Regions from separate parts of the Enterobacter sp. K510 genome, predicted to be linked through region 2. Evidence: riboswitches for the same ligand, from Rfam matches in the RefSeq annotation. Region 2 holds a riboswitch; each other region holds the start of a gene.
The links. A riboswitch is a leader RNA that binds a small molecule or an ion and turns the genes downstream of it on or off. The one in region 2 is predicted to bind thiamine pyrophosphate.
Positions count from the first base shown of each region.

Region 1: linked by a shared signal. The riboswitch ahead of thiC (phosphomethylpyrimidine synthase ThiC) and the one ahead of thiM (hydroxyethylthiazole kinase) in region 2 are both predicted to bind thiamine pyrophosphate.
Region 3: linked by a shared signal. The riboswitch ahead of thiB (thiamine ABC transporter substrate binding subunit) and the one ahead of thiM (hydroxyethylthiazole kinase) in region 2 are both predicted to bind thiamine pyrophosphate.

Region 1 covers NZ_JBNRLQ010000018.1:7,375-13,731, forward strand. Annotated here, with positions in the region: gene nudC (NAD(+) diphosphatase) at 1-220, opposite strand, end outside; gene rsd (sigma D regulator) at 319-840, shown strand; TPP riboswitch at 894-1,003, shown strand; gene thiC (phosphomethylpyrimidine synthase ThiC) at 1,086-2,876, shown strand; gene thiE (thiamine phosphate synthase) at 2,876-3,511, shown strand; gene ACQUTD_RS21395 (molybdopterin-synthase adenylyltransferase MoeB) at 3,504-4,259, shown strand; gene thiS (sulfur carrier protein ThiS) at 4,243-4,443, shown strand; gene thiG (thiazole synthase) at 4,445-5,215, shown strand; gene thiH (2-iminoacetate synthase ThiH) at 5,212-6,336, shown strand.
Region 2 covers NZ_JBNRLQ010000002.1:122,093-128,449, reverse strand. Annotated here, with positions in the region: gene ACQUTD_RS03130 (ADP-ribosylglycohydrolase family protein) at 1-715, shown strand, start outside; gene ACQUTD_RS03125 (PfkB family carbohydrate kinase) at 712-1,671, shown strand; gene ACQUTD_RS03120 (GntR family transcriptional regulator) at 1,645-2,391, opposite strand; gene thiD (bifunctional hydroxymethylpyrimidine kinase/phosphomethylpyrimidine kinase) at 2,427-3,227, opposite strand; gene thiM (hydroxyethylthiazole kinase) at 3,224-4,012, opposite strand; TPP riboswitch at 4,048-4,144, opposite strand; gene ACQUTD_RS03105 (hypothetical protein) at 4,383-5,831, shown strand; gene ACQUTD_RS03100 (hypothetical protein) at 6,040-6,243, shown strand.
Region 3 covers NZ_JBNRLQ010000006.1:144,068-150,424, forward strand. Annotated here, with positions in the region: gene ACQUTD_RS12190 (DUF4142 domain-containing protein) at 1-217, opposite strand, end outside; gene ACQUTD_RS12195 (hypothetical protein) at 460-894, opposite strand; TPP riboswitch at 1,288-1,388, shown strand; gene thiB (thiamine ABC transporter substrate binding subunit) at 1,422-2,405, shown strand; gene thiP (thiamine/thiamine pyrophosphate ABC transporter permease ThiP) at 2,381-3,982, shown strand; gene thiQ (thiamine ABC transporter ATP-binding protein ThiQ) at 3,966-4,667, shown strand; gene ACQUTD_RS12215 (PTS sugar transporter subunit IIC) at 4,842-6,164, shown strand; gene ACQUTD_RS12220 (DUF4127 family protein) at 6,168-6,357, shown strand, end outside.

The DNA of each region.
Region 1 (6,357 bases), on a different contig from region 2:
GGTCCACCAATTGCCGCACGGACGACATATCCTGACGACGATTCTGACGCACCAGCCACACCGGCTCGCCCTGCCATTCGCCGATGGTTAAACCGCGCTGGCCCACAAGATCGAAATTTCCTGCCTCGCCATGTGGTAATTCTCCAGCGGGCAGCCATAATTTTTGTTCATGGCTGACAATCCACCAGCCCTGATCGGTTAATTCGATGACACGTTCCATAATCTGTTGCACTACCTTAGCGACACTGGCATGTTGGTAACATCATTTTTACAAATTTTGGGTAAGTATTTTTTAATCTTAATATTACGGAGTTGATCATGCTAAACCAGCTACAAAGCCTGACAGAGCGAGTGGGAGGAAGTAATAAACTTGTCGACCATTGGTTACATGTCCGTAAGCATCTGCTTGTTGCTTATTACGATCTGGTCGGCATTAAACCTGGCAGAGAATCCTTTACAGAACTTGATGAAAAAGCGCTGGATGATTTTTGCCATAGCCTGGTCGATTATCTTTCCGCTGGTCATTTTAGTATTTATGAGCGCATTATCAGCGAAATGGAAGGGACCAGCCCACTTTTCGCCGCCACGCAGATCTATCCTCTGCTGGAAGCGAACACGCAGCAGATCATGAATTATTATGATTCCAGCCTGGAAAATGCCATTGATGACAGCAACTGCATTGAATTCCAGCATGCGCTGTCCGGCATTGGCGAAGCGCTGGCGCAACGCTTTACTCTTGAAGATCAATTAATCGTTCTGGCGTTCGACTTCAACCTTTCTGAAAGCGCCAACGACGAGGCAGTAGCCAATAACGAGAGAGATATGGCTCGTCCTGCTTGAGTTCTGCGGCAGTAACACGTAATTTATTTTAGCTTTCCCGTATAACGGGAAATTATTTCTTGTCGGAGTGCCGCGTACGACAGTACCGGCTGAGACCGTTAATTCGGGATCCGCGGAACCTGATCAGGTTAGTACCTGCGAAGGGAACAAGAGTTCATCTGCATGGCATCGCTGCATCCGGCGATCGCCCTCTTGCTTCATCCGTCATTCTGACAAGCCACGTCCTTACTTTTATGGAATGAGCTATGTCTGCCACTAAACCAACACGTCGCCAGCAACGCGAACACGCCCAGCGCTTTATCGATACTCTGGAAGGTACTGTCTTCCCCGGCTCCCGACGCATCTATATTCAGGGTTCACAGCCGGACATTCGCGTGCCCATGCGTGAAATTCAGCTCAGCCCGACGCCAGTCGGCGGCACTAAAGACGCGCCACGTTTTGAAGAAAACGAAGCGATCCCCGTGTATGACACCTCCGGTCCGTACGGCGATCCCGCCATTACTATTAACGTCCGGCAGGGGCTGACCAGGCTACGAAGTCCATGGATTGCGGCGCGTGGCGCGACGGCAGGCCAGTGCGTGACCCAGTTGCACTATGCCCGCCAGGGGATTGTCACGCCGGAGATGGAATTTATCGCCATCCGTGAAAACATGGGCCGCGAGCGCATTCGCGCTGATGTCCTGCGCCAGCAGCATACTGGCGAAGGCTTTGGCGCGCGCCTGCCGGAAAACATCACCCCTGAATTTGTACGCGATGAAGTGGCCGCCGGGCGCGCCATTATTCCCGCCAATATTAACCATCCGGAATCCGAGCCGATGATCATTGGCCGTAATTTTCTGGTGAAAGTAAACGCCAATATTGGCAATTCGGCGGTCAGCTCCTCCATCGAAGAGGAAGTGGAAAAGCTGGTGTGGGCCACGCGTTGGGGGGCTGATACCGTGATGGATCTCTCCACCGGCCGTAATATCCATGAAACCCGCGAGTGGATTTTGCGTAACAGCCCGGTGCCCATCGGCACAGTGCCGGTTTATCAGGCGCTGGAGAAGGTTAACGGCATTGCGGAAAACTTAAGCTGGGAAGTATTCCGCGAAACGCTGCTGGAGCAGGCGGAACAGGGCGTCGATTACTTCACTATTCACGCCGGTGTGCTGCTGCGTTATGTGCCGATGACGGCAAAACGTCTGACGGGTATCGTCTCCCGTGGCGGCTCGATCATGGCGAAATGGTGCCTGTCCCATCATCAGGAAAATTTCCTTTACGAACGTTTCCGCGACATCTGCGAAATCTGCGCGGCCTATGACGTTTCCCTGTCGCTGGGGGACGGTCTGCGTCCCGGTTCCATTCAGGACGCCAACGACGAGGCGCAGTTTGCGGAACTGCACACCCTTGGCGAGCTGACGAAAATCGCCTGGGAGTACGACGTGCAGGTGATGATTGAAGGCCCCGGCCATGTGCCGATGCATATGATCCGCCGCAATATGACCGAGCAGCTGGAGCACTGCCACGAAGCGCCTTTCTACACCCTCGGCCCGCTGACCACCGATATTGCGCCGGGCTACGACCATTTCACCTCCGGCATTGGCGCGGCGATGATCGGCTGGTTTGGCTGCGCAATGCTCTGTTACGTAACGCCAAAAGAGCACCTTGGCCTGCCGAACAAAGAGGACGTCAAACAGGGATTAATCACCTATAAGATCGCCGCTCACGCCGCCGATTTAGCCAAAGGCCATCCGGGGGCGCAGATCCGCGATAACGCCATGTCCAAAGCGCGCTTTGAATTCCGCTGGGAAGATCAGTTTAACCTTGCGCTCGATCCCTTCACCGCCCGCGCTTATCACGATGAGACGCTGCCGCAGGAGTCCGGCAAAGTAGCGCACTTCTGTTCGATGTGCGGCCCGAAATTCTGCTCGATGAAGATCAGCCAGGAAGTGCGCGACTTTGCGGCACAGCAGGCGGTTGACGCCGGCATGGCAGATAAATCGAACGACTTCCGCGCCCGGGGCGGCGAAATCTATCTCCGGCAGGAGGAGGCGTAATGTACCAGCCTGATTTTCCGCCGGTACCCTTCCGGCTCGGACTTTATCCCGTGGTGGACAGCGTGGTCTGGATCGAGCGTCTGCTCGGCGCCGGGGTGCGCACCCTGCAACTGCGCATCAAGGATAAGCGCGATGACGAGGTGGAAGCCGATGTTATCGCCGCTATCGCCCTTGGCCGCCGCTATCAGGCGCGGCTGTTTATCAACGATTACTGGCGGCTGGCGATCAAGCATGGCGCTTACGGCGTGCACCTCGGGCAGGAGGATTTACAGGACACCGATTTGACGGCGATCCGCGCGGCAGGTTTACGCCTTGGCGTATCGACCCACGACGATATGGAAATCGACGTCGCGCTGGCGGCAAAACCGTCCTATATCGCCCTCGGCCATGTCTTCCCGACGCAAACCAAACAGATGCCTTCTGCCCCGCAGGGGCTGGCACAGCTGGCGCAGCATATCGTCCGGCTGAAAGATTATCCGACGGTCGCCATCGGCGGTATCAGCACTGAACGCGCGCCTGCGGTACTGGCGACCGGCGTGGGCAGCATCGCGGTGGTCAGCGCCATCACCGCTGCCGATGACTGGCAGGCGGCAACCCGGCAGTTGCTGGATCTGGCGGGGGTGGGCGATGAATGACAATGATTTCATGCGCTACAGCCGCCAGATCCTGCTGGAAGACATCGCCATTGACGGGCAGCAAAAATTGCTTGCCAGCCGGGTGCTGATTGTCGGGCTTGGCGGGCTCGGCTCTCCGGCGGCGCTGTATCTGGCGGCGGCAGGCGTGGGAACGCTGGCGCTCGCCGATGACGACGCGGTGCACCTCAGTAATCTGCAACGGCAAATCCTCTTCACCACAGAGGATATTAATCGCCCCAAATCACAGGCCGCGGCGCAGCGCCTACAGCAGCTCAATCCGGACACTGAACTGATCGCCCTGAATCAGCGTTTAGCAGGCGATGCGCTGCATCAGGAAGTGGCCCGTGCCGATGTGGTGCTGGATTGCAGCGATAACATGACCACCCGCCAGGCGATTAATGCCGCCTGCGTGGCGAACAATACGCCGCTCGTCAGCGCAAGCGCGGTGGGCTTTGGCGGGCAGTTAATGGTGCTGACGCCGCCCTGGACACAGGGCTGTTATCGCTGCCTGTGGCCGGATGACGTTGAGCCTGAACGCAACTGCCGCACGGCGGGCGTCATCGGCCCGGTGGTGGGCGTGATGGGCAGCCTGCAGGCGCTGGAAACCATCAAGCTGTTAACCGGCATAGCGCCCGCGCAGGGTGAACTGCGGCTGTTCGATGCCCGCAACCATCACTGGCGCACCATCACCCTTCAGCGGTCGGCACTCTGTCCGGCGTGCGGAGGTCTGCATGCGCATTCTGTTTAATGATGAGCCGATGCAGTGCGCCGACGCGCTGACCGTCAGCGCCCTGCTGACGCAGCTTAATCAGCTGACGCCGGGCATGGCGCTGGCGCTCAATCAGCACATCCTTCCCCGGGATCGCTGGGATCAACAACTGTTGCAGGACGGCGATCGGATCCTGCTTTTTCAGGTCATCGCCGGAGGCTGATATGTTACGCATTGCTGATAAAACCTTTACTTCGCACCTTTTTACCGGGACGGGGAAATTCGCCTCACCCGCGCTGATGATGAACGCGATACGCGCCTCCGGTAGCCAGCTGGTCACCCTGGCGATGAAGCGCGTCGATTTGCGCCAGCGCAGCGATGACCTGCTGGCGCCGTTGCTGGAGGCCGGGGTGACGCTGTTGCCTAATACTTCCGGGGCAAAGAATGCCGAAGAAGCGATATTTGCCGCTCAGCTGGCGCGGGAAGCGCTCGGCACAAACTGGCTGAAGCTGGAGATCCACCCGGATCCGCGCTGGCTGCTGCCCGATCCCATTGAAACCCTGAAAGCCGCGGAGATTCTGGTAAAGCAGGGCTTTATCGTGCTGCCCTATTGCAGCGCCGATCCGGTGTTATGCAAACGGCTGGAGGAAGCGGGCTGCGCGGCGGTAATGCCGCTGGGCGCGCCTATCGGCTCCAATCAGGGGCTGGAAACCCGCGCGATGCTGGAAATCATCATCGCCCAGGCAGGCGTGCCCGTGGTGGTGGATGCCGGGATAGGCGCGCCCAGCCATGCGGCACAGGCGCTGGAAATGGGCGCGGATGCAGTACTGGTGAATACCGCCATTGCCGTGGCTGACGATCCGGTGAAGATGGCTCATGCATTCCGCCTCGCCGTTGAAGCCGGCGTGCTGGCGCGTGAAGCGGTGCCGGGCGCCCGGCACTCCTTCGCACAGGCCACCAGCCCGCTGACCGGTTTTCTGGAGGCGCAGCCATGAATACCTTCACTGACCGCTGGCGGCAGCTGGACTGGGATGACATCCGCCTGCGTATTCACAGTAAAACGGCCCGGGATGTCGAACGGGCGCTCAGCGCCACGCACCCAACGCGCGAGGACATGATGGCGCTGCTCTCCTCCGCCGCCAGCGCGTTTCTGGAGCCGCTGGCACAACGTTCGCAGCAGCTGACCCGTCAGCGTTTTGGCAATACGGTCAGTTTCTACGTACCGCTGTACCTGTCGAACCTGTGCGCCAACGACTGCACCTACTGCGGCTTTTCGATGAGCAACCGTATTAAGCGCAAGACGCTCGACGACGATGAGATCGCCCGTGAATGCGCCGCCCTCCGCGATATGGGTTTTGAACATATCCTGCTGGTGACCGGCGAGCATGAAAAGAAAACCGGCATGGACTATTTTCGCCAGCAGCTCCCGGCGATCCGCCGCCAGTTCGCCTCGCTGCATATGGAAGTGCAGCCGCTGTCGCAGGCGGAGTATGCGGAGCTGAAAGCGCTCGGCCTCGACGGTGTGATGGTGTATCAGGAGACTTATCATGAAGGGGTTTACGCCCGGCACCATCTGAAAGGCAAAAAGCAGGATTTCTTCTGGCGGCTGGAAACCCCGGACAGACTGGGCCGCGCGGGTATCGATAAAATCGGGCTTGGCGCATTAATCGGTTTGTCTGATGACTGGCGGGTGGACTGCTTTATGGTGGCGGAGCATCTGCTGTGGCTGCAAAAACAGTACTGGCAGAGCCGCTACTCCATCTCTTTCCCGCGTCTGCGCCCCTGCACCGGCGGTATCGAACCCGCCTCCATTATGGATGAGCGTCAGCTGGTGCAAGCCCTGTGCGCGTTTCGCCTGTTCGCGCCGGAAGTGGAACTGTCGTTATCGACGCGGGAATCGCCCTGGTTCCGGGACAATGTGATCCCGCTGGCGGTGAACAACGTGAGCGCTTTTTCAAAAACGCAGCCCGGCGGCTATGCTGACGACCACCCGGAGCTGGAGCAGTTCGCCCCGCATGACGGGCGTCGCCCGCAAGAGGTGGCAAGCGCGCTGATGCGTCGTGGTTTACAACCCGTATGGAAAGACTGGGACAGCTGGCTGGGGCGCAATTTGTAACCGGTTTCACCTTAAGCGGGT
Region 2 (6,357 bases):
TGCCTTTAATAAAAACGTGCTTGGCCCCACCTCAAAAATCGCCCTGCGGGCGATCCGCGAGGGGCGCCCGGTGAGCGAGCTGGAGAACAATGGCGTGACCAACGGGGCGGCGATGCGCGCCTCCCCGCTGGGCTGCCTGTTGCCGACGCACTCCCTCGATCAGTTTATCGATCAGGTGGCGCTGGCCTCCAGCCCGACCCACAAGTCCGATCTGGCGATTGCCGGGGCGGTGGTGATTGCCTGGGCGATTTCCCGCGCAATTGACGGCGATCGATGGCAGGATATTGCCGATGCTCTGCCCGCCGTGGCCCGCCATGCGCAGGAAAAACGCGTCACCACCTTTAGCGCATCGCTGGCGGCACGCCTCGAACTGGCGTTAAATGTGGTGCGCAATGCGTCCGGCGTGGAGTCTGCCAGCGAGCAGATTTATCAGCTGGTCGGCACCGGCACCAGCACTATTGAATCGGTGCCTGCCGCCATTGCGATGGTGGAGCTGGCGCAAACTGACCCGAACCGCTGTGCGATCCTGTGCGCGAATCTGGGGGGCGATACGGATACCATCGGTGCCATGGCTACCGCCATCTGCGGCGCGCTGCACGGAGTTTCCGCCATCAATGCCGCCTTTAAGCAGCAACTGGATGACGTCAATCAGCTCGATTTTTCGCATTACAGTGAAAAGCTCCTGGCTTATCGTCAGGAGCGGGAGGAAGCATGAAACCAGGCTATCTCGTCAGCCTTCTGCACCGGCTTGAAACCCGGCGTCCGGTGACGGTGTTAGGGGGCGCGGTGATCGACGTTATCGCCAGCGCCTATGCGCTGCCATTTCGCGGCTGCGACATTGAACTGAAACAGCAAAGCGTCAATATCGGCGGCTGCGCGCTGAATATTGCTGTCGCCCTGCATCGTCTGGGCATGCGCGCGCAAAACGTGCTGCCGGTAGGACACGGCATCTGGGCAGACATGGTCAGCAACGCGCTCAATTCCCACGGCATTGAAAGCGTGCTGAACGTGGATGAAGGGGATAACGGCTGGTGTCTGGCGCTGGTGGAGCCGGACGGCGAGCGCACCTTTATGACCTTTTCCGGCGTCGAAACCCGCTGGGCGAAGGCATGGCTGGATCCGCTTACCGTGCCGCCGGGCAGCCTGATTTCACTGTCGGGTTATCAGCTCTCCGCCGCCTGCGGCGAAGTGCTGGTCAACTGGCTGGAAACGCTGCACGACGTGACGCCCTATATCGATTTCGGTCCGCGTATTGAAGACATTGATCCGGCGTTGCTGGCGCGTATCCTGGCGCTGAAACCGATCGTCACCTTAAACCGCCGCGAATCAGAGATCGCCGCGCAGCTGCTGGACGTGGAGCCGGAACTTTTAGGCCCGGCGTGGCAGAAAGCGTACGGCGCGCCGCTGATTATTCGTCACGATCGCGACGGGGCCTGGTACTATGATGGCGATGAGCAGGGCTTCGTACCGCCCTTCCCGGCTACCATGGTGGACACCATAGGCGCAGGGGACAGCCATGCGGGCGGCGTACTGGCGGGGTTATCCTCCGGCCTGTCGCTGGCGGATTCAGTCTGCCTGGGCAACGCCATTGCGGCGATGGTGGTCAGCAAGCGCGGCGGCGACTGTGCGCCGACGCGTGAGGAATTACTCCTCGCATACAAAGACGTATAAATCGCTGCGACAGGTACTGATACTGTACTCAATGGGCCGGTTTTGTTGATCAAGCGCCACCTGGCTTATCACCAGAACCGGCACCATGTTTTCCAGCTGAATATGCGTCTGAAATTCAGCGTCCGGCATCCGGGCGCTGACCCGCGATTTTGTGCGCTGGGGATAGATGCGCTGGCTGCGGAAATAGTCATACAGCGAAACGCCAATGGCATCCACATCCTTGATGAGCGGCGCGGGCACCCAGGATTCTTCAATGGACACGGCGTCCTCATCCACATAGCGAATGCGCTTAAGCAGAAACACGTCGGAATCGGTGTCGATGGCGAGTTTTTCCGCCACCTCCGCCGGGCAGGGAACAATGCGTTTGTTCACCCACAGGGTATCCGGCTTCTTACCGCGCAGCACCACCTGCTGGGAAAATCCCCGCGCTTCTTTCAGTGAATATTCGAAGATGTTGTTGATTTGCGTGCCGTAGCCACGTGAACGCGTGACCACGCCTTCATCCTCCAGCATCTGCATCGCCTTGCGCACGGTAATGCGCGAAATCCCCGTTAATCCGCTGAAATCGCGCTCGCCCGGCAGAATATTGCCGTGGGCCAGCAGCCCGCTCCGCACGGCGTCTTTCACCGTCCCGGCAAACTTCAGGTACAACGGCATGTTGTCCGCGGCGGCAATCCGCTCTTTCAGTTGTTCGATTAACTGGATATGCGCTTGTTCCATTTCGGGTATCCTGGCAAAAAAGTCCGGTGGTTATACTACCACCACTCATGGAAATGATGCACCGGCCCGATCCCCTCCCCCACTTCCAGCGTGTCGGCCTGCGCCAGCGCGGCGCTGAGCCAGCCTTTGGCATGCTCCACCGTGGTCGCCCAGTCTGTATGGCGCGGGCGCAGCGCCGCCAGCGCCGCCGACAGGGTACAGCCGGTGCCGTGAGTATTTTTGGTGTGAATACGCGGTGCGGTAAAACGCGTCGCCCCGTCGCGGGTAAACAGCCAGTCCGGGCTTTCGGCATCCTCCAGATGACCACCTTTCATCAGCACCGCTTCACAGCCGAGCGCCAGCAACGCGCGGCCCTGCTCGTGCATCTCCTGCTCGTTGCGGGCGTGAGGGGCGTCCAGCAGCGCGGCGGCTTCCGGCAGGTTGGGCGTGATCAGCGACACCTGCGGCAACAGATGCCGACGCAGGGCGTCAACGGCACCGGGGGAGAGCAGCGCATCGCCGCTTTTGGCGAGCATTACCGTGTCCAGCACCACATTCTGCACCTGATAACGCCGCAGCCGCTCCGCCACGGCTTCGACAATGTCAGTTTCGGCAAGCATACCGATTTTGGTGGTGTCGATACGGACATCGCTGAACACCGAGTCCAGCTGTGCGGCGACAAACTCCGGTTCGATGCGGTACACCGACTGCACGCCGCGGGTATTCTGCGCCACCAGCGCGGTAATAACTGAACAGCCATAGGCGCCCAGCGCCGAGAAGGTTTTCAGATCTGCCTGGATACCCGCGCCGCCACTGGGATCGGTACCTGCAATGGTCAGGGCATTGATACGTTTCATGCCAGCGCCTCCCCGTCCAGACGATACAGCGCATCGAGAAACGCCGGGATAAACGACCCCGGCCCCTGACTGGCAGCGACGGCACGGCTGCCCGCCTGCGCCATAATGCCGCAGGCCGCCGCCACATTAGTCAGGCGATCCCCCGGCAGCGCACAGCTGGCAGCCACCACCGCCGAGAGCGCGCAACCGGTGCCGACCACCCGCGTCATCAAAGGATCGCCCCCCGGCACCGCGAGCACACGCTTGCCGTCGGTGATGTGATCCACCTCCCCGCTCACCGCCACCACCGCCCCGCTCTGCCGTGCCAGCGCCACGGCGGCAGGCAGCGCCGCGTGAATGGTATCTGTGGTATCGACGCCGCGACCGCCCGCCTGCATGCCCGCCAGCGCGAGGATCTCCGACGCATTGCCGCGAATAGCCGCCGGGCGCAGGATCAGCAGTTCCCGGCAAAAATCGGTGCGGAACGTCAGGCCGCCAACCGCCACGGGATCGAGCGTCCAGGGTTTTCCCGCCTCGCGGGCGCTGTTAATGGCCGCGTGCATGGCTCCGGCGCGATCTGCCGTCAGGGTGCCAACGTTAACCAGCAGCGCATCGGCGATAGCGCTGAACTGCACGGCCTCTTCCGGCTCGATTACCATCGCCGGGGACGCGCCGAGCGCCAGCAAAACGTTAGCGGTAAAGCTCTGCACCACGTCGTTAGTCATACAGTGGACAAGGGGGGAATGGCGGCGGAAGTGTTGTAACAGAGTGGCGATATGCGCCGGATTTAGCAGGTCAGGTTGCATTTTTTGCTCCTGCCAGACTGCGAAGAAGGGACGCCGGCAGAGGCATCTGACTTCCCTACGCTGGCATTATCCAGATCAGGTGGTACGGGTATTTCTCAGCCTTCACGCAGAAGGGCACCCCGAGTCATTTGAATCAAAATCAATTATTTACAGTTAACACTGCAACAGAATTTAGTGTAGCCGCGGGCTGTTATCGGGCACAAGGAATTTCATAAAGTTTCTGCCGTCCGGCTATTAGCCTGCTTAAGGTATTCGTGCTTAGTGTGATCTGGATCAACATTTACAAATCTTGACAGGAGGATAGTAACGGCGCTGAACTAATGCGTCTCTTTTATAGATACAATCTTTACTATTCACGAAGTCAATCAATATGAAAATCTCTACTCTCGCCGCGGTCGTATTAGCGGCAATTGCCTTTAACGCAGCGGCAAATGAAAGCGTTTCCATTATGAACAATCGCCTTTCAAGCGCCATGCAGGATCAAGCCAATAACCATAATGATGCAACAGCAAGCCGTGTACATGATGCGTACAACGCGGTTAAGCAAGCTGAAAATGGTTCAATGGATAACTCGCACATGGGGAGCACGACGCAGTCTGCACCAACCGCAGCCAGCTATGGTTTTAACGCGTACTCCGGATACTCAACCCGCCCCGGCACCTTCGCGCCAACGGCAGACGATCGCAATAATCATATTCCGGACGCCATACCCTCTGTGAAAACAGATGGCGTTCCGCAGGCAACGCCGCAGCGCGTGCCCGGTTTGCAGCTGACTCCGAAAGCGGTTGAACAACGTACGCCTGTGCTGAATCTTACGCCTGCAGCCATTGCGCAGAAAACACCGCAACTTACCAACGCTGTGCCCACACAGCTCACGCCACAGCGCGTGCCCGCTTTGCAGCTGACTCCGAAAGCGGTTGAACAACGTACGCCTGTGCTGAATCTCACGCCTGCAGCCATTGCACAGAAAACACCGCAACTCACCAACGCTGTGCCCACGCAGCTCACGCCGCAGCGCGTGCCCGCTTTGCAGCTGACTCCGAAAGCGGTTGAACAACGTACGCCTGTGCTGAATCTTACGCCTGCAGCCATTGCGCAGAAAACACCGCAACTCACCAACGCTGTGCCCACGCAGCTCACGCCGCAGCGCGTGCCCGGTTTGCAGCTGACTCCGAAAGCGGTTGAACAACGTACGCCTGTGCTGAATCTTACGCCTGCGGCCATTGCACAGAAAACACCGCAACTTACCAACGCTGTGCCCACGCAACTCACGCCGCAGCGCGTGCCTGGCGCTATTCCGGCACAGCTTTATCAAAAAGTGCCTGTTGCCAATTTACAGGCGCCGGGCACGCTAACGCCTGTAGCTACCTATTCTGCACCCGCGCAGGCAATCAGCTATAGCGGTGCTTCTCGCCGACCGGGCACTTATCAACCTTCTGTGACCGCTCCCGCCATGGTGAAAGGTATTATGCAGTCTCCTGCAGTCGCCACACCTGAGCAGGTTGACAGCATTAATGTCAGCGTTAACAGCCTGAAACCAGATACACAGGTTAACGTCACTGTCGAAGGCAAAACCTTCACCACAACGGCGGGCGCTATTGCTAAGGTCGATCCTCAGGCGCAAATTAGCGTGCCACATATGCCGGTACTGGTTCGCACCCAATATAACGGGGCTAATCACGGTAACAATGGCGCACGGAAAGGCGAGTCTAATGGTCGCGGTGCAGATAATGCCCATTCCCATGCCTTTGGCGGACATGGCTATGGTCATGATAATAGCCGATCAGAAGGCTTCGGCGGCCATTCGCATTTTCATTAATAACCTTAGTCTGTATTTGATAAGAATACAGCAAATTACCGGGTTGATTCATAATAATCAACCTGCTCAATATAAAAAATGCTCAAATACATTTTATGTAGCGCCCTGCTCTATCTGTCCTGTTTTGTCATTGGTTTTACAGGCGGCATGGAGTATATAAAAATATTTACCGACTCATGTGATATTTATAAAATAAGCGATAGCAATAATGAAAAAGTTAATGATGATAGCAATCATAACTGGATTAGTCACTTCTAATGCCTATGCCATAAATGCCAGCTTTCGTAAGCAACTTGAAAAATCAGGCTGCACACAAGTTACTGAAGCTAATGGTACATGTGACATAAATAAAACAAAGGCACAAAACAAGAAAAGTAAAAGCGAGGGGACTCAGAAAATCAGTAATAAATAATTAACGTCACTGCCGCCCATTCTGCACAACGGGCGGCAGTGACAGCTTGCCGCAAAAGTTTTACTTATGCCCACGCCCCGCCGATTAAACTTACTTAATGCGAAGTGAAAATTT
Region 3 (6,357 bases), on a different contig from region 2:
CAATCTTGGCGGCGGCGATTTCATTGATATTGGCCTGCGCCATATCCTTCACCGCTTTTTCGTCCCCGGAACTGAGCTTAGCGCCCGATGCGGTCTGGCTGGTGGCGTCACTCGTTGCAGTGCTGGACTGTGTCTGGGCTTGCACGCCGAGCGTGGTGAACATCGCAGCCACTGCCGATACGGCCAGCAGTCCTTTCAAGGTTTTGCTCTTTTGCATGTTATTCTCCAGATGGTCATCGGTAAGGTAAATATGAGGTAATTATCTGCACGTAGTCTCCTGCGTAAATGACAACGGCACTACTCAGTATAGTTGAACGCTCAGAGACAGCAGTTTTAGTTAGAGATCTTACAAAGGGCAGCAGGAAATGGCGGGCGTAAAGGTGTGGGAAGGATGCAGCCTGCCCGGCGGCGCAGGCTTGCCGGGCCTACAGGTGTCACCCGGCAAGATGTTGCGGCTGGCTACGCGTCTGTCCCTTTCACCCAGCGCGGCGCTTTCATAATATCGGTGAAATACCACACCAGTTCACACAGCAACCCGGTCAGGGTTTTCTCCATATCCGGCGGCAGCGACTGGCTGTTCAACAGGCGCGTTAACGCCAGGCAGTATTCACAAATCAGATCAGATTCCGGTTCGAAACACGGCGGTTCCGCAGGCAGGGTATCCACCGTGAATTGAGGGATCAGATGCGGTGGAATGACGTCATTCAATGTGGGTTGCAGCAGCATCAGGCAGGCGTTCAGACGCCCGCACATCGCGAGGCGCAGCGCCGGATCGTCGCTTTCGATCAGCGTTTCGGCAAAATGCTCGCAGTGATCCGCCAGCACGGTGAAATCAGTGTCTGCGGTGAAGGGAACGGTAAGTAACGGGTGAGTCTGGTTGAGGGTCGTAGCCATAAGGGCAGCCTCCGGTATGTGAATGTATATTCCGCCACTGAAGAGACCAATCTTACGGGTGGCGGACTGAACGGAGTTGGTCTTACCGGCCATACCGACACCGGCGCGCCTTGCAGCGCCCCCGTCCAGCCCACCATAGAGATGTAGCCAAACGCACGACATAAGAAAGACGCTTACGCGTCATATGTCGCAGGTATGATATGCAGGAGACCAATCCCGGCACCTGATTTTGCAGGCGCGGGAAGATGCTACTGTCAGACGCGATCAACGGCAAGCGGATTTGGCAGTACGGTTTGCGAGAAGGCTCGTAAATACATATCAAAAACAGTCACCCCACCTCATACCCCCAACCATCCCTCATTGCTGCCCGGCAACAAAATCATTACACTAGCGCCGTGCTCAACGGGGTGCTGCGCGAAACGCGTGTGCTGAGAAAATACCCGTCGAACCTGATCCGGATAACGCCGGCGAAGGGATTTGAGGCTACCGCTCAAGTCCTTTGCCACTCTCTTTTATTGAGGTGCAAAGTGTTAAAAAAATGTCTGCCGTTCCTGCTGCTGATTGCCGCGCCCGCCTTTGCTAAACCCGTTCTTACCGTTTACACCTACGACTCCTTTGCCGCTGACTGGGGCCCTGGCCCGAAAGTTAAAAAAGCCTTTGAAGCGGACTGTAACTGCGAGCTGAAGCTGGTGGCGCTGGAAGATGGCGTCTCGCTGCTCAACCGTCTGCGCATGGAAGGCAAAAACAGCAAAGCCGACGTGGTACTGGGGCTGGATAACAACCTGCTGGAAGCGGCCACGCAAACTAAACTGTTTGCGAAAAGCGGCATCCCGAATGATGCAGTGAACGTGCCGGGCGGCTGGAAAAACGACACCTTTGTGCCGTTCGATTACGGCTATTTCGCCTTCGTTTATGACAAAAACAAACTGAAAAATCCGCCGAAAAGCCTGAAAGAACTGGTGGAAAGCGACCAGAAATGGCGTGTGATTTACCAGGACCCGCGTACCAGCACGCCAGGCCTCGGCCTGCTGCTGTGGATGCAAAAAGTCTATGGCGATAAGACGCCGGACGCCTGGCAAAAACTCGCCGCGAAAACCGTCACCGTCACCAAAGGCTGGAGCGAGGCTTACGGCCTGTTCCTGAAAGGCGAAAGCGACCTGGTGCTGAGCTACACCACCTCCCCGGCGTATCACGCCATCGAAGAGAAAAAAGACAACTACGCCGCCGCGGGCTTCAGCGAAGGGCACTATTTGCAGGTGGAAGTTGCCGCCCGCACCGCCGCCAGCAAGCAGCCGGAGCTGGCAGAGAAGTTCCTGAAATTTATGGTGACCCCGGCGTTCCAGAACACCATCGCCACCGGCAACTGGATGTATCCGGTGACCAGCGTGGCGCTGCCCGCGGGCTTTGACCAACTGGTGAAACCGGCCACCACGCTGGAATACTCCCCGCAGGATGTTGCCGCGAAGCGTGCCGACTGGATCAGTGCATGGCAACGCGCCGTCAGCCGTTAATCCCTGGCTGGCTGCTGCCCGGTGCCGCCGCAGCCACGCTGATGGTGGCGGTGGCGCTGGCGGCTTTTTTTGCGCTGTGGATGAATGCGCCAGTAACGGACGTTGCCGCGCTGTTGCAGGACAGCTACCTGTGGCACGTGGTGCGCTTCTCGTTCTGGCAGGCGTTTTTGTCCGCCCTGCTGTCGGTAGCCCCGGCAATCTTTCTTTCCCGTGCCCTGTACCGCCGCCGCTTTCCTGGGCGGCAAATGCTGTTACGCCTGTGCGCCATGACGCTGATTTTGCCGGTGCTGGTGGCGGTGTTCGGCATTCTCAGCGTCTATGGTCGTCAGGGCTGGCTGGCGCAGATTTTCGGATCGCACTGGACGTTTTCGCCTTACGGCCTGCAGGGGATCCTGCTGGCCCACGTCTTCTTTAACCTGCCGATGGCGACTCGCCTGCTGTTACAGGCACTGGAGCAGATCCCCGGCGAGCAGCGCCAGCTTGCCGCCCAGCTCGGGATGCGCGGCTGGGCGTTTTTCCGCTTTGTTGAATGGCCCTGGCTGCGGCGGCAAATTCCGCCGGTGGCGGCGCTGATCTTTATGCTCTGTTTCGCCAGCTTTGCCACGGTGCTGTCGCTGGGTGGCGGTCCGCAGGCCACCACCATTGAGCTGGCGATTTATCAGGCGCTGAGTTACGACTTTGAACCAGGCCGTGCGGCGCTGCTGGCGCTGGTGCAGATGATCTGCTGCCTCGGCCTGGTGCTGTTAAGCCAGCGGCTGAGCAAAGCCATTGCCGTCGGCACAAATCACCTCACCGGCTGGCGCGATCCGCAGGACAGCCTGTTGCGCCGCCTCGCCGATGGCACGCTGATTGTTCTGGCCCTGTTGCTGTTGCTGCCGCCGCTGATTGCCGTGATGGTCGAAGGGCTGAATCGTAGCCTGTTGGATGTGCTGGCGCAGCCGGTGCTGTGGCAGGCGACCTGGACCTCGCTGCGCATCGCACTGTGCGCCGGGGTGCTGTGTGTGATCCTGACCATGATGCTGCTGTGGAGCAGCCGCGAACTGCGCGCCCGCCAGCAACCCTTCGCCGGGCAGGCGCTGGAGCTGTCCGGCATGTTGATCCTCGCAATGCCCGGCATCGTGCTGGCGACCGGCTTCTTTTTACTGCTTAACAACGCCACCGGCCTGCCGGACTCTGCCGACGGCATTGTGATTTTTACTAACGCGCTGATGGCCATCCCCTACGCGCTGAAAGTGCTGGAAAACCCGATGCGCGATGTCGCCGCCCGTTATACGCTGCTGTGCCAGTCTCTCGGCATGGCAGGGCTGCAACGGCTGCGCGTGGTGGAGCTGCGCGCGCTGAAACGTCCGCTGGCGCAGGCGCTGGCGTTTGCCTGTGTGCTGTCGATCGGCGATTTTGGCGTCGTGGCGCTGTTCGGCAATGACGATTTCCGCACGCTGCCGTTTTACCTTTATCAGCAAATAGGCTCTTATCGCAGCCAGGACGGGGCCGTAACGGCGCTGCTGCTGCTGGCGCTGTGCTTTATCCTGTTCACCGTGATTGAAAAACTTCCGGGTCGCCATGCTAAAACTGACTGATACCACCTGGCTTTACCATCACCTGCCCATGCGCTTTACGCTGAATATCGAGCGGGGTGAACAGGTGGCGATCCTCGGGCCGAGCGGCGCGGGGAAAAGCACGCTGTTGAATCTGATCGCCGGGTTTTTACAGCCGGACAGCGGCTCGATCATGCTGGAAAACGAGGATCACACGCGTACGCCACCGTCGAGCCGCCCGGTGTCGATGCTGTTCCAGGAAAACAATTTGTTCACCCATCTGACGGTGCGGCAGAACATTGGTCTGGGGCTGCATCCCGGCTTAAAACTTAACGACACCCAGCGCGCCACTCTCGCGGTCATTGCCGCACAGATGGGGCTGGGATCGCTGCTCGATCGTCTGCCAGATCAGCTCTCCGGCGGGCAACGTCAGCGTGTGGCGCTGGCGCGCTGTCTGGTACGCGAACAACCCGTATTGCTGCTTGATGAGCCGTTTTCCGCCCTTGACCCGGCGCTGCGTCAGGAGATGCTGGCGCTGGTTAACGAGGTGTGTCAGCGCCAGAACCTGACGCTGCTGATGGTGTCGCACAGTGTGGAAGATGCGCTGCGCATCGCCCCGCGCTCGCTGGTGATCGCCGACGGGCGCATTGCCTGGGACGGCAGCACCCAGGCGCTGGTGAGCGGGCAGTCGCCCGCCTCGGCATTACTGGGGATCGCCGCACCGTAACTCTGCCATGAGCCACGACGCAACATTTTTTATTCATAAGTGAAGAATTAACTCCATTTTATTTAAAAAACTGGAGTTAAAAATTCATTGCGTGATCGCCTTCATGCTTTTCTTCCGCGCCCTTTTCCATAATGCCGCCGCCGCACTTGTGGAGCCAAACACTCAGGAGGAAAAATGATAAAGGGATTTAACGCCAGCGCGGCACTCGACAGGCTGGCTTACTGGGCAGGCAGAATGGCGGCGCAGCGCCATCTCACGGCGATCAGGGAAGGATTTATTTTTCTGATGCCGCTGATCATAGCCGCCTCGTTTTTTGTACTCATCAATAATGTGGTACTGAATGAAAAAGCCGGGCTGATGGGACTGCTCGGTATAAAAGCCGACTGGCTTGTTCCCGCCAGAGAAATTGGTATACGCATTTACAATGGCACGCTCAATATTCTGACGCTACTCGCAACAGCGATGATAGCGTGGCGCATGGCGCTCGCGCGTGAACAGGCGGGAGCTATTCATGCGGTCTTCGCGCTGGCCTGTCTGGTGATCTTTTTCCCCCTTGAGCAGACGTTGCAGATGGCGGATCAAATCGTTCGGGTTCCCGGCCTTATCGCCGCCAGCGAAACCGCCGCCAGCGGCCTGTTTGTCGGCATCATCATCGCCCTGATAAGCAGCGAACTGTTGACGCTGGCGCAGCGCAGTCGCTATCTGGCGATCCGCATGCCTGACAGCGTTCCACCCGCTGTAGCCAGCTCTTTTAACGTTATTCTTCCCATGTTGTTGCTGCTCACCCTGTTTGGCCTGCTGGCAGTGTTAATTGAAGTATGTTTCGGCACTAACCTGCACCATCTGGTGAACGAGGTTGTGCAGGCGCCGCTGCAAAACGCATTACAAAGTCTGCATGGCGTGCTCGGCCTGCTGTTCAGCATGAATATGCTGTGGTTTTTCGGCATCCATGGCGTATCGATCATGATGCCGATCACCGAGCCAACGCTGCTGGTGGCGATCCAGGAAAACGCCGCCGCGCTTCAGCAGGGCGCTGTTCCGCCACACATTGTCACCAAACCTTTTATTGACGCTTTCGGATATATGGGCGGCGGCGGGCAGACCATCGGATTGGTTATCGCCATGCTCATCGCCTCGCGCCGGGAAGATCACCGGACCATCACCCGGCTTTCCGGCGTGCCGTCGTTGTTCAACATCAATGAGCCGATGATTTTTGGCATCCCGATTATCTTTAATCCGCTGCTGCTGGTGCCCTTTATTCTGACGCCGCTCCTGAGCGTCGGCATCGCCTGGTTCGCCACCGCGCTTGAGCTGATCGATAAAACCACCGTGCTGATCCCCTGGACCACGCCGCCAGTGCTCTCCGCATTTCTCGCCACGGGCGGGGACTGGCGCGCCGCGCTGCTGGCCCTGCTGTTGCTGATACTTTCGGTGTTGATCTATCTGCCTTTCGTGCTGGCGCTGAATCGCCAGAAACAAGCGGAACAAGGAGCATAACGGATGAAAATTGTCTGTCTGCCGCTGGATGCCCGCCCCTATAACTACGATTTTCTACAGTCGCTGGCGGCGATGGATAGCCAGCTGACGCTAGTGATGCCGCCGCGTGATTTGCTCGGTTTCCGCAAAACACCCGCCCACTTTGCCGCGCTCACCGCGTTTATCGAGGCGCATATGGCTGGTGCCGATGCGC